DNA from 3 places in the Streptomyces sp. NPDC012769 genome. Region 1 is predicted to be linked to each of the others. Evidence: riboswitches for the same ligand, from Rfam matches in the RefSeq annotation. Region 1 holds a riboswitch; each other region holds the start of a gene.
What was found. Region 1 has a riboswitch for thiamine pyrophosphate ahead of thiO (glycine oxidase ThiO). Riboswitches for the same ligand answer to the same signal wherever they lie in the genome.

Region 2: another riboswitch for thiamine pyrophosphate. It lies ahead of ACFY7C_RS24665 (thiamine ABC transporter substrate binding subunit); the one in region 1 lies ahead of thiO (glycine oxidase ThiO).
Region 3: another riboswitch for thiamine pyrophosphate. It lies ahead of thiC (phosphomethylpyrimidine synthase ThiC); the one in region 1 lies ahead of thiO (glycine oxidase ThiO).

Annotation. Positions count from the first base shown of each region.
Region 1 covers NZ_JBIBCP010000002.1:1,002,764-1,008,408, reverse strand. The annotation lists gene thiE (thiamine phosphate synthase) at 1-533, opposite strand, end outside; gene ACFY7C_RS13640 (Rv2175c family DNA-binding protein) at 748-1,113, opposite strand; gene ACFY7C_RS13635 (NAD(P)/FAD-dependent oxidoreductase) at 1,157-2,635, opposite strand; TPP riboswitch at 2,719-2,831, shown strand; gene thiO (glycine oxidase ThiO) at 2,829-3,992, shown strand; gene thiS (sulfur carrier protein ThiS) at 3,989-4,231, shown strand; gene ACFY7C_RS13620 (thiazole synthase) at 4,237-5,031, shown strand; gene pknB (Stk1 family PASTA domain-containing Ser/Thr kinase) at 5,163-5,645, shown strand, end outside.
Region 2 covers NZ_JBIBCP010000004.1:755,105-760,749, reverse strand. The annotation lists gene ACFY7C_RS24680 (hypothetical protein) at 1-292, shown strand, start outside; gene ACFY7C_RS24675 (ABC transporter ATP-binding protein) at 314-1,336, opposite strand; gene ACFY7C_RS24670 (ABC transporter permease) at 1,336-2,949, opposite strand; gene ACFY7C_RS24665 (thiamine ABC transporter substrate binding subunit) at 2,991-4,088, opposite strand; TPP riboswitch at 4,174-4,284, opposite strand; gene rlmN (23S rRNA (adenine(2503)-C(2))-methyltransferase RlmN) at 4,314-5,420, opposite strand; gene ACFY7C_RS24655 (phosphatidate cytidylyltransferase) at 5,513-5,645, opposite strand, start outside.
Region 3 covers NZ_JBIBCP010000005.1:183,910-189,554, forward strand. The annotation lists gene ACFY7C_RS26015 (metallophosphoesterase) at 1-461, shown strand, start outside; gene ACFY7C_RS26020 (hypothetical protein) at 623-1,411, shown strand; gene thiC (phosphomethylpyrimidine synthase ThiC) at 1,518-3,317, opposite strand; TPP riboswitch at 3,311-3,426, opposite strand; gene ACFY7C_RS26030 (YibE/F family protein) at 3,499-4,896, shown strand; gene ACFY7C_RS26035 (SsgA family sporulation/cell division regulator) at 4,973-5,407, opposite strand; gene ACFY7C_RS26040 (IclR family transcriptional regulator) at 5,545-5,645, opposite strand, start outside.

The DNA of each region.
Region 1 (5,645 bases):
TCCAGGTTGGTCTCGTCGATGCCGCCGATGGCGAACCAGGGCCGGTCCTGGGCCAGGCCCGCCGCGTACCGCACGAGGTCGAGGCCCGGCGCGTGACGCCCCGGCTTGGTGGGGGTGGGCCAGCACGGGCCGGTGCAGAAGTAGTCCACGCCCGGCTCGGCGGCGGCCGCGGCCACCTCCTCCTCGGCGTGGCAGGAGCGGCCCATCAGCACGTCGTCGCCGAGGATGGCGCGGGCGGCGGGCACGGGCAGGTCACCCTGGCCGAGATGCAGCACGTCGGAGCCGATGGCGTGGGCGACGTCGGCCCGGTCGTTGACGGCGAGGAGCGTGCCGTGGCGGCGGCAGGCCTCGGCGAGGACGGCCAGGTGCTCGAGCTCCTCACCGGCCTCCATGCCCTTGTCGCGGAGCTGCACGATGTCCACGCCGGAGGAGAGCACGGCGTCCAGGAAGGCGGGCAGGTCGCCCTGCCGCTTGCGGGCGTCGGTGCACAGATAGAGCCGGGCGTCGGAGAGCCGGGCGCGAGGCGTGGACATGGTCGTTCCCCCCTGGTGGGTGGTGCCGGTGCCGGGCCGGCCGGTAAGGACCGGCCGGCCCGGCACCCGCGGGTGCTGTTCGTGGGTCCGCTCGGCGAGCGTTCCCGGTGCGCGGCGCGTCGGCGCGCGGTGCGCGGCGCACCGGCGCGAGGCGCATCGTATGCGTGGCCGCGCCGGTGCGTGGCTGCGTCGGCGCGGCGGTCGCGTAACCGCGTCAGACGGCGAGCGCCTGGGCGCGGCGCTTCACCTCCGTGCCGCGATTCTCGCCGAGGGCCTGCGCGGGGGTGCCGGGCAGGGTCGGGTCGGGAGTGAAGAGCCACTCCAGCATCTCTTCGTCGGTGAAGCCGTCGTCCCGCAGGAGCGTCAGGGTGCCCACGAGCCCCTTGACGACCTTGTCGCCCTGGATGAAGGCGGCCGGCACCTGCAGCGCCTTGTTCTCACCACGGCGCACGGCGATGAGCTGGCCCTCCTTGACCAGCTGCCGCACGCGCGTCACCTCGACGTCGAGCATTTCCGCGATGTCGGGGAGGTAGAGCCAGGCGGGGACGAGAGCATCGATCTTTGCGTCAATCTCGGTCACGGGACAAGCGTGCCATCCCGGACTGACAGCCGGTAGTCGGGCCCTACCGGACTGCCGCCTTCAGAGGTACGGAGGGGTCCGCGGCCCGCTCCGGGTCGACGGGCGTGCCGTGCTCGATCAGCCGGCGCCCCTGGGCCAGATCGCGGGGGCGGCCCACCGCGAGCAGCGCCACGAGCGCGTCGCCGCGCAGCCAGAGCACGGTCCAGGCCTCGTCGGCCGGGTCGCCGCGCCACAGCAGGGTGTCGGCGGCGCCGTGGTGTCCGGCGTACTGGACGAAGCGGCCGAACTGCTCGGACCAGAAGTAGGGCACCGGGTCGTAGGGCGCGGGGGCCTCGCCGAGGATGTCGGCGGCGACGGTACGGGGGCCCTGGAGGGCGTTGTCCCAGTGGTGGACGAGGAGCCGTTCGCCGTAGCGGGCCGACGGGAAGGAGGCGCAGTCCCCGACCGCGTACACGTCGGGCAGCGAGGCGCGCAGGCGATCGTCGGCGGTGACCGCGCCACTCGGGTCGAGCGCGACGCCGGATCCGGCGAGCCAGCCGGTGGCGGGCCGGGCGCCGATGCCGACGACGACGGCGTCGGCGGGCAGCTCCCGGGGGGCGGTGGAGGCGGCCGGGGCCGCCGAGGCCTCGGAACCGGTCGCGTCCTCGTCGAGGACGACCCGTCCCTCCTCGACCTGCCGCACGCGCGCGTGCAGGCGGAGTTCGGTGCCGCTCTCGGCGTACCAGGCCGCCATGGGAGCGGTCACCTCGGCCGGCAGGGCGCCGGGGAGGGGACGGTCCGCCGCCTCGACGACGGTGACGGCGCAGCCGGCCTCGCGGGCGGCGGTGGCGAACTCGGCGCCGATCCAGCCGGCGCCGACGACGACGATGTCGTGGCGGCGTTCCAGGACCGGCTTGAGTCGGGCCGCGTCGTCCAGGGTGCGCAGCAGGTGGACGCCGGGGACGCCCTCGCTGCCGGGCAGGGTGAGCGGATGGGCGCCGGTGGCGACGACGAGGGTGTCGTACGGGACGGGGCCGGCCTCCGTGTCGACCTCGTGGTCGGCGGCGCGCAGGCCGGTGACCTCGACGCCGAGGCGCAGCTCGACACCGAGGTCCTCGAAGTCGATGTCGAAGGCGGAGTCCTCGGCCTTGCCGAGCAGGACCGCCTTGGAGAGCGGCGGCCGGTCGTAGGGCTGGTGGGGCTCTGCGCCGATGAGGGTGACGGGGCCCGTGAAGCCCTGCTCGCGCAGGGCGACGGCGGTCTGCACGCCCGCCATTCCGGCGCCGACGATCACGACGTGCCGACCGCTGCGCGGCGCGGCCGGGGCGGCGGCTGACGCGGGGCCGGGCTGTACGGCGGCCGGGGTCCCAGCCGGGGCAGTGGTCGCCTCCGGGCCGGGACGCACGGCGGCCGGGGTTCCGGTCGGGGCGGCGGCTGTCGGGTGCGGCGGGGCGCCGGGGGTGGCGGGCGGCCGGGTGGCCGTCGGCTCCATGGGGTCGGCGCTGTTCTTCCCGCTGGACTGCTCGCTCTTCTGCTCGCTCACACGGCCACCTTACGCATCTGACGAACCGTCAGGAAGGGAGGGGTCCTGTGGCGCTCCGCCCTCGGCGGCTAGTCTGGCCGCCGTAAAGCACTCGCGGGAGCCCGGACGCACCGGGCTGAGAGGGAGGCTGGCCGGCCTCCGACCGTACGAACCTGATCCGGGTCATGCCGGCGAAGGGAGGGGCTGGACGCCCATGTCGCGTACGAGCAGTACTTCCGACGTCCTCGTCATCGGGGGCGGGATCATCGGCCTGGTCACGGCCTGGCGGGCCGCGCAACGCGGACTGCGCACCGCCGTGGCCGACCCCGAACCGGGCGGCGGGGCCGCCCGGGTGGCGGCGGGCATGCTCGCCGCCGTCACCGAACTGCACTACGGCGAGGAGACCCTCCTCGGCCTCAACCTGGCCTCCGCCCGCCGCTACCCCGACTTCGTCGCCGAACTCGCCGAGACCACCGGCCACGACGTCGGCTACCGCGCCTGCGGCACCCTCGCCGTCGCGCTCGACGCCGACGACCGGGCCCACCTGCGCGAACTCCACGCCCTGCAGACCCGCTGCGGACTCGCCTCGGAATGGCTCAGCGGGCGCGAGTGCCGCCGTCTGGAGCCCATGCTGGCGCCCGGCGTGCGGGGCGGGCTGCGGGTGGACGGCGACCACCAGGTCGATCCGCGCCGGCTCGCCGACGCCCTCGTGGCCGCCTGCGAGCGGGCCGGGGTGGTCTTCCACCGGACTCGCGCGGAGCGGCTCACGGTGGTGGGCGACCGGGCGCGCGGCGCGGTCCTGGCCGACGGGGCAGAGCCGGCGGCGGAGCAGGTGGTGCTGGCCGCGGGCAGCCTCAGCGGCCGGCTCGACGGCGTACCGGCGGACGTGCTGCCGCCCGTTCGGCCCGTGAAGGGGCAGGTGCTGCGGCTGCGGGTGCCGCCCGCGTACGCGCCGTTCCTGTCCCGGACGGTCCGGGCGGTGGTCCGCGGCAGCCAGGTCTACCTCGTCCCGCGCGAGAACGGCGAGCTCGTCGTCGGCGCCACCAGCGAGGAGCTCGGCTGGGACACCACCGTGACCGCGGGCGGGGTCTACGAGCTGCTGCGCGACGCGCACGAGCTGGTGCCCGGCATCACCGAACTGCCGCTCACCGAGACCCGCGCCGGGCTGCGGCCCGGCTCCCCCGACAACGCGCCGCTGCTCGGCCCGAGCGCCCTGCCCGGCCTGCACCTGGCCACCGGCCACTACCGCAACGGGGTGCTGCTCACCCCCGTCACCGGCGACGTGATGGCGGAGGCGCTCACCACCGGCACGCTGCCGGACGAGGCGCGCCCCTTCACCGCCCGCCGCTTCCTCCCCGCGCACCTGGAGCACGCATGAACACCCCCCAGAACACCTCCGCGGACCCTTCCGTGACCGTGACCGTGTCCGTGAACGGAGAGGCCCGCGTCCTGGCGGGCCCGCTCTCCCTCGACGCCCTCGTCGCCACCCTCACCACGGCCTCCGCCGGGGTGGCCGCCGCCGTCAACGAGACGGTCGTGCCGCGTGGCCGGTGGGCCGCCACCGTGCTCGGCGAGGGCGACCGGATCGAGGTCCTGACCGCGGTGCAGGGAGGCTGAGCGCGATGTCCGACGACGTTTTCCCGCTCGGCGGTACGGATTTCTCGTCCCGCCTGATCATGGGCACCGGCGGGGCGCCCAGCCTCGACGTGCTCGAACGCTCCCTCGTCGCCAGCGGCACGGAGCTGACGACCGTGGCCATGCGCCGCCTCGACCCGAACGTACGCGGCTCGGTCCTCTCGGTCCTGGACCGGCTGGGCATCCGCGTCCTGCCGAACACGGCGGGCTGCTTCACGGCGGGCGAGGCGGTCCTCACGGCCCGGCTGGCCCGGGAGGCACTCGGCACCAACTGGATCAAGCTGGAGGTCATCGCCGACGAGCGGACCCTGCTGCCGGACGGCGAGGAGCTCCTCTCCGCCGCCGAGACGCTCGTCGACGACGGCTTCGTCGTGCTGCCGTACACGAACGACGACCCGGTGCTCGCGCGGAAGCTGGAGGACGTCGGCTGCGCGGCGATCATGCCGTTGGGTTCGCCGATCGGCTCCGGCCTCGGCATCCGCAACCCGCACAACTTCCAGTTGATCGTGGAGCGGGCGGGGGTGCCGGTGATCCTGGACGCGGGGGCGGGGACGGCGTCGGACGCGGCGCAGGCGATGGAGCTGGGCTGCGCGGCGGTGATGCTCGCCTCCGCGGTGACCCGCGCCCAGGAGCCCGTCCTGATGGCGGAGGCGATGCGCCACGCGGTCGAGGCGGGCCGCCTGGCGCACCGGGCGGGCCGCATCCCCCGCCGCCACTTCGCGGAGGCGTCCTCCCCGCACGACGGCCGCGCCCACCTCGACCCGGAACGCCCGGCCTTCTGAACGCCCGGCCTTCTGTCCGGACAGGGCCCGGTCCTCCCCCGCCCCTCCCCGACCGCGACGCGCGTCACAGGTGCGCTGCAGTCGGGGCGGGGCCGGCCGGGGGGCTCCGCGGCACTCGTAGACTCGGGGCCGTGGACACGACCCTTCAGGACCCTCTCGTCGGGCGGCTGCTCGACGGCCGCTACCGCGTCGACGCGCGTATCGCCGTCGGCGGGATGGCCACGGTCTACCGGGCCGTGGACACCCGTCTCGACCGGGTGCTCGCGCTCAAGGTGATGCACCCGGACCTGGCCACGGACGCCGCGTTCGTGGAGCGGTTCATGCGCGAGGCCAAGTCCGTCGCGCGCCTGGCGCATCCCAATGTGGTCGGGGTCTTCGACCAGGGCGCGGACGGCGCGTACGTGTATCTGGCGATGGAGTACGTCGCCGGCTGCACCCTCCGCGACGTGCTGCGCGAGCGCGGCGCGCTCCAGCCGCGGGCCGCGCTGGACGTCCTGGAGCCGGTGCTGGCGGCGCTGGGGGCCGCGCACCGGGCCGGGTTCGTGCACCGGGACATGAAGCCGGAGAACGTCCTGATAGGGGACGACGGCCGGGTGAAGGTCGCCGACTTCGGC
Region 2 (5,645 bases), on a different contig from region 1:
CGCGCTCGTACCCCACGACCCGCGGACGGGCGGTCCCTGGCGCCCTGAGGGCGGCGCGGTTCCGGTGCCGCTGCCCGACGGTGTGTGGGCTTGGCTGGCGCTGCCACCGGAGACCTCTCCGCTCCCGGCGTCCGGCACCCTGCCGGCGGGAGTCCTGCGCGACGACTACCCCCTGCCGGACCACCCCTGGAGGACGCTGCAGCCGGACCGCCGGGCCTTCCGCGGAACCCTGGCCCGAATGCCGGAGGTCCGCGAACCCTGGCTGCGCGCGCTCTACGACCGCCGCTTCTGACGGTGTGGGCGGATCGGGTATCTACGGCGTGCCCAGCACCACCACGTCCTCCGCCCGGAACACCACGTCGACCTCGGCGCCCTCGTCCGGTGTGTCACGCAGGGCGAACTCGGCCTCCAGCGGGGGCCCTTCTGCGGGGCGGAGGGTGACGGCGACGTGGCTGCCGCGGAAGGTGCGGGTCTCGACCCGGCAGGGCAGGCCGTCGCCGGCGGGGGCGAGGTGGACGCCGGCGGGGCGGACGAGGAGGCGGCGCTCGCCCTGGGGGGAGCCGTCGGGGACGGGGATCTTGCCCCAGGGGGTGTCGGCGGCGGTGCCGGTGACGGTCGCGGGGACCACGTTGTCGAAGCCGAGGAAGCGGGCGACGAACTCGGAGGCGGGCCGCCGCCACACCTCCAGGGGGGTGCCGGACTGGGCGATCCGTCCGTCGTTCATCACGACGACCCGGTCGGCGAGGGCGAAGGCCTCGCCCTGGTCGTGGGTGACGGCAAGGACCGTCGTACCCAGCCGGCCGAAGAGCCGGCGGAGTTCGACGACGAGGCGTTCCCGCAGGCCGCGGTCGAGCTGACCGAGCGGCTCGTCCAGCATGAGCAGCCGGGGGCTCGGGGCCAGGGCCCGCGCGAGGGCGACCCGCTGCTGTTCGCCGCCGGAGAGCGCCGAGACGGCCCGCCGGCCGGCGCCGGGGAGTCCGACGAGGTCGAGGAGCTCCTCGACCCGCGCGTCCCGTTCCGCCCCGGGCACGCGGCGCATCCGCAGCCCGAAGGTGACGTTTCCGGCGACGTCCCGCTGCGGGAACAGCTGGTGGTCCTGGAACATGAGGCCGACTCCGCGCCGGTGCACGGGCACACCGGCCTGGTCGGCGCCGTCGAGGAGCACCCGCCCGGCGTCCAGCGGCTGGAGTCCGGCGACGGCCCGCAGCAGCGTGGACTTGCCGCTGCCACTGGGCCCGAGCACGCACACGATCTCGTGGTCGGCGACCTCCAGGTCCACCGTGTCGAGCACGGCGCGGGCCCCGAACCGTACGGTCGCCTGTCCGAGCGTCAGCATCAGAACTCCCCCGAGGTCCGGTCGGTACGGAGCCGTTCGAGGAGCAGCAGGGACACCGCGCACACCACCATGAGGATCGTCGAGAGGGCCATGGCCTGGCCGTAGTTGAGCTCGCCGGGCCGGCCCAGCAGCCGGGCCACGGCGACCGGCAGGGTCGGGTTGTCGGGGCGGGCGATGAAGACCGTCGCGCCGAACTCTCCGAGCGACACGGCGAAGGCGAAACCGGCGGCGATCAGCAGCGCCCGCCGGACGAGCGGCAGGTCCACTTCCCGCCAGGCCCGCCAGGGCGAGGCACCGAGGACGGCCGCGGCCTCCCGCAGCCGCTCGTCGACCGCCCGGAGCACGGGCAGCATGGTCCGTACGACGAAGGGGACGCCGACCAGCGCCTGGGCGAGGGGGACGAGGATCCAGCTGGCCCTCAGGTCGAGCGGCGGCTCGTCGAGGGTGATGAGGAAGCCGAAGCCGACCGTGACGGCGGAGACGCCGAGCGGCAGCATGAGCAGCGCGTCGAAGCCGCGGACGAGCCGCCCGGCGCGCCGGGTGAGGGCCGCGGCGGCGAGCCCGCCGACGAGGACGGCGATGCCCGTCGCGGCGAGCGCGTACTGCAGCGAGTTGACGATCGTGTCGGTCAGCGGCACGAGGAAGGTGCCGGTCTCGTCGACGCGCTGGAGCGACCGGTAGTGGGCGAGGCCGTAGCCGGTGGGGGTGGCGAGGGACCGTTCGACGAGGACGCCGAGCGGGGCCAGGATCAGCAGGGCGATGGACAGCAGGACGGCGCCGAGCAGCGCCCACTGCGCGGTGCCGCGCGGCCGGTGGGCGGTCCGCTCCGGCGGGACGAGCCTCAGTGCCGTCTCGCGGCGCCGCACGGTCCTGGCGTGGACGGCGAGGACGGTGCCGACGGCGACGAACTGGACCATGGTCAGGACGGCGGCGGTGGAGAGCTGGAGCCGGTCGGCGGTCTGCCGGTAGATCTCGGTCTCCAGGGTGGAGTACGCGGGTCCGCCGAGGATCTGCACGATGCCGAAGGAGCTCGCCGTGAACAGGAAGACCATGAGCGCGGCGGCGGCGACGGCGGGCCCGAGCGCGGGCAGGGTCACGGTCCGCCAGGCCCGCAGGCGGGAGGCGCCGAGGACCCGGGCGGCTTCCTCCTGGCGGGGGTCGAGCTGCGACCAGAGGCCGCCGACGGTGCGGACGACGACGGCGTAGTTGAAGAAGACATGGGCGAGGAGGATCGCCCAGACGCCGGTGTCGAGCCGGACGCCCCACCACTCGTCGAGCAGCCCGCGCCGGCCGACGAGGGCGAGGAACGCGGTGCCGACCATGACGGTGGGCAGCACGAACGGCACGGTGACGACGGCCCGCAGGATCCGCTTGCCGGGGAAGTCGAAGCGGGCGAAGACGTACGCGCCGGGCAGGGCGACGAGCAGGGTGAGGGCGGTGGAGGCGAGGGCCTGCCACAGCGTGAACCACAGGACGTCGAGGATCTCCGGCCGGCTCAGGGTCTCGCCGAACCGGCCGAGCTCCCAGTGGCCGTCCGGCCTGAGCCCGCGCTCGACGATCGAGACGACGGGCCAGGCGAAGAAGACCGCGAAGAAGGCGACGGGCAGGAGCATCAGCCCCAGCCGCGCCGCGCTTCCCCGGCGGCCCGAGCGGACTACTTCAGGACGAGCGACGACCACTGCTGGATCCACTGGTCACGGTTCTCGGCGATCTTCTCGGGCGCCATGGTCTCCGGCTTGTCGATCACCACACCGTGCTTGGTGAACAGCTCCGGGAGCGTCGCGTCGTTCGTGACCGGGTTAACGAACATCTGCAGCGGCATGTCGTCCTGGAACTTCTTGGAGATCAGGAAGTCGATCAACGCCTTGCCGCCCTCGGGGTTCTTCGCCCCGTTCAGCAGGCCGGCGAACTCGGTCTGCCGGAAGCAGGTGCCCGTGGACACGCCGGTGGGGGCCACCTTCGGCTGCGGCTCGGAGTAGAGCACCTCGACCGGCGGGGAGGAGGCGTAGGAGACGACGAGCGGCCGGTCCCCCTTGGCCTTCTTGCCGCCCGCGGAGCCGGAGAACTCCTGGTTGTAGGCGAGCTCCCAGCTGTCGACGGTCTTCACGCCGTTGGCCTTGAGCTTCTTCCAGTAGTCCTGCCAGCCGGTGTCGCCGTACTTCGCGGCGGTGCCGAGGAGGAAGCCGAGGCCCGGGGAGGACCGCTCGGGGTTCTCGACGACGAGGAGGTCCTTGTACGCGGGCTTCGCGAGGTCGTCGAAGGTCTGCGGCGGCGCGAGCTTCTTGTCGGCGAAGTACTGCTTGTCGTAGTTGACGCAGATGTCGCCGGAGTCGATGGGGGTGACCCGGTGCTGCTCCTTGTCGAGCTGGAGCGCGGCGGGGATCCGGTCGAGGCCCTTCGCCTCGTACGAGGTGAAGATGCCGTTGTCGAGGGCGCGGGACAGCAGGGTGTTGTCGACGCCGAAGAAGACGTCGCCCTGGGGGGCGCCCTTGGTCAGGATCTCCTTGTTGACGGCCTCGCCGGCGTCGCCGCTCTTGAGGACCTTGACCGTGAAACCGGTCTGCCGGGTGAACTCCGCCAGCACTTCCTTGGAGGCGTTGAAGGAGTCGTGGCTGACGAGCGTGACGGTCTTGGGCGCGGGTCCGCCGCTCTTGCCCGCCGCGTCGCGCACGTCGTCGGTGCCGCAGGCGGCGAGGGTGGTGACGCCGAGCGCCGCGGCGAGCGCGGCGGCGGCTGCCTTCTTGGTGTTCACGTTGGACTTCCTCCTGGGGGTGGCCAGGAAGAGACGCGGCCCTGCCCGCGGCCGGGGGACACCGGACGCGGGCAGGGCGCAACAGCTCGAGTTACGACCGAACTTCCTACCCAGAATGACCTGGGCGAGGTTCAGAGGGTCTGCGGTCTGACGGTCACCGCACTCTCAGCGCTGTGGCGCTCCCCTGTCGGAATATGCAGATGTGTTCGAGCTCAGACTACAAGGTCAGCGTTCGGCGGCGGCCAGCTGTCCACAGGCACCGTCGATCTCCTGCCCGCGGGTGTCGCGGACGGTGACCGGCACGCCGTGGGCGGCGATGGCCTCGACGAACGCCTTCTCGTCCTCGGGGCGGGACGCGGTCCACTTCGAGCCGGGCGTCGGGTTCAGCGGGATGAGGTTCACGTGCACCCGCTTGCCCTTCAGCAGCCGGCCCAGCAGGTCACCACGCCAGGCCTGGTCGTTGATGTCCCGGATCAGGGCGTACTCGATGGAGATCCGGCGGCCGGACTTCTCCGCGTACTCCCAGGCGGCGTCGAGGACCTCGCGGACCTTCCAGCGGGTGTTGACCGGCACCAGGGTGTCGCGCAGCTCGTCGTCGGGCGCGTGCAGCGAGACCGCGAGACGGCACTTGAAGCCCTCGTCGGCGAACCGCAGCATCGCCGGGACCAGGCCCACCGTGGACACGGTGATGCCGCGCTGGGACAGGCCCAGGCCGTCGGGCTCGGGGTCGGTGAGCCGGCGGATGGCGCCGACGACCCGCTTGTAGTTGGCGAGCGGCTCGCCCATCCCCATGAAGACGATGTTCGACAGCCGCGCCGGCCCTCCGGGCACCTCGCCGTCCCGCAGGGCGCGCATGCCGTCGACGATCTGGTGGACGATCTCCGCCGTCGACAGATTGCGGTCGAGACCGGCCTGGCCGGTGGCGCAGAACGGGCAGTTCATGCCGCAGCCGGCCTGCGAGGAGATGCACATGGTCACCCGGTCCGGGTAGCGCATCAGCACCGACTCGACGAGCGTGCCGTCGTGCAGCCGCCACAGGGTCTTGCGGGTGGTGTCGTCGTCGCACGAGACGTGCCGCACGACCGACATCAGATCGGGCAGCAGCTCCCCCGCCAGCTTCTCGCGCGAGGCCGCGGGAATGTCGGTCCACTCCGCCGGGTCGTGCGCGTACCGCGCGAAGTAGTGCGTGGACAGCTGCTTGGCGCGAAACGGCTTCTCGCCGATCGCGGCGACCGCCTCCTTGCGCTCTGCGGGCGTGAGGTCGGCGAGGTGCCGCGGGGGCTGCTTGGCTCCGCGCGGGGCGACGAAAGTGAGTTCTCCGGGCTTGGGCATGGTGATACCAGTGTCGCAGAGTTACGACGAAGGGCTCGCCGCCCTGTGGACAACGAGCCCTTCGCGTGGAAAAGCACTGGTCAGCGCGTTGATCAACCGCTTCCGACGAACAGGACGAGCAGCAGCCACACCACCGGCGCCGTCGGCAGCAGCGAGTCCAGCCGGTCCATGATGCCGCCGTGCCCGGGGAGCAGGGTGCCCATGTCCTTGATGCCGAGGTCACGC
Region 3 (5,645 bases), on a different contig from region 1:
GCCTCCAGGACGTCCACCTCCAGTGGATGTCCCGGCTCGACGCCGTGGTGGAGGAGGACGGTCACCTCCTCCTGCACTCCGACACCACCGCGTACCTGGAGTACGGAAGCACCATCGAGGACGTCAACGACAAGGTCCACGAGATCCTCACCCGCAACGACGCCGATCAGGTCTGGGACCTCTTCCGGAAGTTCACCAAGCGCTTCGCCTTCCGCGACGAGGCCGCCGGACCGCAGGCGGTGCAGGAGCTGCTCGGCACCTACGGCGGGCGCCGGATCGTCCACGGCCACAGCCCCATCCCGTACCTCCTCGGCCAGGTCGGCACGGAGGACGGCGAAGAGGGCGAACGCCCGGTCGTCGACGGGCCGCACGTCTACGCGGACGGCTTGGCCATCGCGATGGACGGGGGAGTGACCATGGCCGGAAAGCTGCTGGTCGTCCAACTCCCGCTGCCCGCCTGACGCATAACACTCCGCATCCGGGGAAGTCGATTTCCCGAAACACCCTGTCTCCGCGTGCCGTCGGCGCAATACCATCGGCTCATCCGTAGCAGGCTCTCCTCCGTTTCCGCCCGACCCGCCGTTCCCGACGGCCGGTTCCGGCCCCTACGGAGCATCGGGGGATGCACATGAACGTGGCTCCGCACCTGCTGACCGAGGACCGCGCCGAGTTCGAGCGGGTCCTCGACGACGCACTGCGCAACGCGCCCGACCATCCGGATCTGGCCGGCGTCGGGCAGCGGCTCACCACCGCCCAGCTGCGCTCCATGGCGCTGAACGCGACGGCGCTGATCACGGCTCCCGCCGCGGTCGAGTACGACCACTTCGTGAAGGTCCGCGAGCAGGTCCGCTCGACGGCTCCCGGTACGGGCGCGATGCTGGGCGACTCGGCCGGCGCGGGCGCGGTCGCCGTCGTCACCGTTCTCGCCCCGATCCTCGCGGGCGCGGCGGCGGTCATCTTCCTGCTGGTCGGGGCGGTCCTGAAGATGCTGGACCCGCCGCCCGCGTTCGCCGACACCCTGCTCACCGCGGGCCTCTTCTTCGGCGCCGTCGGCGCGGCCGGTCTCCTCTTCGCCGCCGTCGGCCTGCTCATGACCGCGCTGCGCAACAGCGCCACCCAGGTCCCCGCCCCGACCCCCGACGACGAGCTGTCGCGCGCGAAGGAGGCCTGGTGCCGGGCGCTCCTGGACCGCGGCATCCTCCCCTTCCTCCGCGACGCGCTGGCCTCGGCGTCCGCCGCCCCGCCGATTCCGAAGCAGTCCCCGCCCCCGTCCGGCCGCATCCCCAAGGTCGGCTACAGCGGTCCCGACTTCACCAGCCCCAACGAGGGCGCCCCGGCCCCCCGCCCCACCTACACGAGCCCGGACTTCACCGGCCCGGACTTCGGCCCACCCGAGACCCGTTCGCAGTGACCACCGGGCACCGCCCTCCCCCACGGTCTTTCGGCCGGAGACGGCGGACCGGCCCGCGACTCCCCCGGGGTCGCGGGCCGGCGCCGTACGGAGCGGCGGTCTCGGGCTACTCCGCCATCGGCAGGTAGACCCGGTTGCCGGCCGCCGCGAACTCGGCCGACTTCTCGGCCATGCCCTGCTCGATCTCGTCCGCCTTCAGGTCGCCGCCGTGCTCGCGGCGGATGTCCTGGGAGATCTTCATCGAGCAGAACTTCGGGCCGCACATCGAGCAGAAGTGCGCCGTCTTCGCGGGCTCCGCCGGCAGCGTCTCGTCGTGGAACTCACGGGCCGTGTCCGGGTCGAGGGCCAGGTTGAACTGGTCCTCCCAGCGGAACTCGAACCGCGCGTCCGAGAGGGCGTCGTCCCACTCCTGCGCCCCCGGGTGGCCCTTGGCCAGGTCCGCCGCGTGGGCCGCGATCTTGTAGGTGATGACGCCCGTCTTCACGTCGTCCTTGTTCGGCAGGCCCAGGTGCTCCTTGGGCGTCACGTAGCAGAGCATCGCCGTGCCCCACCAGGCGATCATCGCCGCGCCGATGCCCGAGGTGATGTGGTCGTACGCGGGAGCGACGTCCGTGGTGAGCGGGCCGAGCGTGTAGAACGGCGCCTCCTCGCAGATCTCCTGCTGGAGGTCGATGTTCTCCTTGATCTTGTGCATCGGGACGTGGCCCGGGCCCTCGATCATCGTCTGCACGTTGTGGCGCTTGGCGATCGTGTTCAGCTCGCCGAGCGTGCGCAGCTCCGCGAACTGCGCCTCGTCGTTGGCGTCCGCGATCGAGCCGGGCCGCAGGCCGTCGCCGAGCGAGTACGTGACGTCGTACGCCGCCAGGATCTCGCAGAGCTCCTCGAAGTTCGTGTAGAGGAAGTTCTCCTTGTGGTGCGCGAGGCACCAGGCGGCCATGATCGAGCCGCCGCGCGAGACGATGCCGGTCTTGCGGCGGGCGGTCAGCGGCACGTACGGCAGCAGCACGCCGGCGTGGACGGTCATGTAGTCCACGCCCTGCTCGGCCTGCTCGATGACCGTGTCCTTGTAGATCTCCCAGGTCAGCTCCTCGGCCTTGCCGTCGACCTTCTCCAAGGCCTGGTAGAGCGGCACGGTGCCGATCGGCACGGGGGAGTTGCGCAGCACCCACTCGCGCGTGGTGTGGATGTTGCGGCCGGTGGAGAGGTCCATGACCGTGTCGGCGCCCCACTTGGTGGCCCAGGTCATCTTCTCCACCTCCTCCTCGATGGAGGAGGTGACCGCGGAGTTGCCGATGTTGGCGTTGACCTTCACCAGGAACCGCTTGCCGATGATCATCGGCTCGATCTCCGGGTGGTTGACGTTCGCCGGCAGCACCGCGCGGCCCGCCGCGATCTCCTCCCGTACGACCTCGGGGGAGACGTTCTCGCGGATCGCGACGTACTCCATCTCCGGGGTGATCTCCCCGCGGCGGGCGTACGCGAGCTGCGTGACGGCCTGGCCGTCGCGGCCCCGGCGGGGCAGCCGGGGACGGCCCGGGAAGACCGCGTCGAGGTTCTTCAGCCCGCCGCCGCGCGGCGAGGTGTGCTTGATGCCGTCGTCCTCGGGCCGGACCGGGCGGCCCGGGTACTCCTCGGTGTCACCGCGCGCGATGATCCAGTTCTCGCGCAGCGGCGGCAGTCCGCGCCGTACGTCGGTGTCGATGGTCGGGTCGGTGTACGGACCGGACGTGTCGTACAGCGTCACGTCCTTGCCGTTGGTGAGGTGCACCTGACGGACCGGCACCCGGAGGTCGGGGCGGGAACCCTCGACGTATCCCTTGTGCCAGCCCGGCGTGCGCTCCTGTCGGCCGCTGCCGCTCTGTTCGTCCTGGCTGGAGGCAGGCGTGCGTGCGTCCTGAATGGTCATGAGACCTATCTCCCTACGCCGGCATTACCCGGTAACAGGTTCGGCGGTCGGCGCAGCTGGTCGTCAGCGCCCTCTCAGCCCGGTGCTCCGAGCTCCCGCGTGTGCAAAGGTGTCACCACGCTAGCGTCATCACTGGCGTGCTGAACAGTGGGGGCCCTGACGTTCTTGCGATGATCGGTCGGTGACCTCCTCGCAGCAGACCCCCGAACCGCACGGCCACGAGCACGGGCACGAGCCCGGTCATGGACCTGGCCATGGACCTGTTCATGGGTCCGGCCACGGGCATTCCCATGCGCACAGTCACGGCCCCGCCGCGCCGGTGTCCCGGCATCTGCGCAAGGTCATCGCCGCGGTCCTGATCCCCTTCGCCACCGCCGTGGTCGTCGGGCTCCTGGTGTTGTGGCCGGGCGGCACCCCGGCGCACGAGCGCACCGGGGTGGGCTTCGACCGGCAGACCGAACAGGGCAAGGTCGTCGCCGTCGAACAGGTCGACTGCAAGGACGTGAACGCCGCGCAGGTCCCACCGACCGGGGACACCTCCACCTCCCAGGGCCGCGAGGCGGTCAACGCCCAGCAGGGCCAGTGCGAGAAGGCGACCGTCGAGGTCACCACCGGGCCGGACAAGGGCCGGAAGTTCACCGAGATCGTCCAGCCGGACGCTCCACGGCAACTCCACGAGGGGCAGGGCGTGGTGGTGGCGTACGCCCCGGACGCGCCGCGCGACCTGCAGTACTCCGTCACGGACGTGAACCGGAAACTGCCGATCGGCCTGCTGGCCGGCATCTTCGCGCTCGCCGTCGTGGTCGTCGGCCGGCTGCGCGGGGTGATGGCGCTGATCGCGCTGGCAGTGAGCTTCCTGGTGCTGACCCTCTTCATCCTGCCGGCGATCCTCCAGGGCTCGAACCCCTTGGTGGTGGCCGTCGTCGGGTCCAGCGCGATCATGCTGATCGCGCTCTACATGTGTCACGGGCTCTCCGCCCGCACCTCGGTCGCGGTGCTCGGGACGCTGGTCTCGCTGCTGCTCATCGGCCTGCTCGGCTCGCTGTTCATCGGCTGGGCTTCGTTGAGCGGCAACACGGACGACAACACCGGTCTCATCCACGGGCTCTACCCGGACATCGACATGTCCGGTCTGCTGCTCGCCGGCGTGATCATCGGTTCGCTCGGCGTGCTGGACGACGTGACGGTGACCCAGACCTCGGCGGTCTGGGAACTGCACCAGGCCGATCCGAAGATGGGCCCGCGGGCGCTGTACCGGGCCGGGATCCGGATCGGCCGCGACCACATCGCCTCGGTGGTGAACACCCTGGTCCTGGCGTACGCGGGTGCGGCGCTGCCGCTGCTGCTGCTGTTCTCGATCGCGCAGAGCAGCGTGGGAACGGTGGCCAACAGCGAACTGGTCGCGGAGGAGATCGTGCGCACCCTGATCGGCTCGATCGGTCTGGTCGCCTCCGTCCCCGTGACCACCGGCCTGGCGGCGCTGGTCGTCTCGGCCGACCGGCCGGGCGCCGCCGAGCAGCGGCCGGGGGCCGGGGGCCAGCGGTCGGGCCGGGGCGGACGGCGGCGCCGGGCCAAGTGACCCGGCGCCTGTGACGCCGTCGGGTGGGAGGCCGTCGGGTTCGAGGCCGTCGGCGCTCCGTGCGGGCCGCGTCGCCTCAGCCGGCGTTCTCCTCCGCCAGGATGCGACCGAGTGCGGCCTCCAGGTTGTCCTCGAAGTCGCCGAGTGTCCGTTCCTGACCGAGCGGAACGAGCTTGTCCGTACGGTCGAGGAAGGCGACCAACGGTGGCGCGCTCGCCCGGAACAGGGCGCGGTCGCTGCCGACCTGGAGCCGGATCATCACGTCCGACAGCCCTTCGGGATCGGTCGGAGCGATGTGCACATCGCCGTCCCCGCTGGGCCGGTTGATCCCGTCGACCAGCAGTTCCCTGCCGAATGCCCAGGTGACGGGCGCGTCTCCGGGAAGGTGGAAGGTCATCCGCACCGCATAGGGATCGCGGGTCTCGTATCGCAGTTCCACCGGGATCCTGAAGGAGAGCTCCTCGGAGACGAGGAAGCTCATCAGGACCTCGGCCTGAACCGTCTCTCGCATCTTGTACCCCGCAGTAGATGGAGCAGTTGTGTGAACACGCTGCTGAAAGCTGTGGTCGAAACGGCCAGGAATGATCCCCCATGGCCCTCTTGACGCCATCGTGCTGCACGCGCTATCAGATCACAAGGAGTGATTTTTCAGATACTGATAGAGAACGCGAGCGAACTGAAGAGTCTTCCGATCTCGTTCTGTAGCTGCTCGATCGCTGGCAGCAACCGTTCTTCCTGGTGAAGGGGGA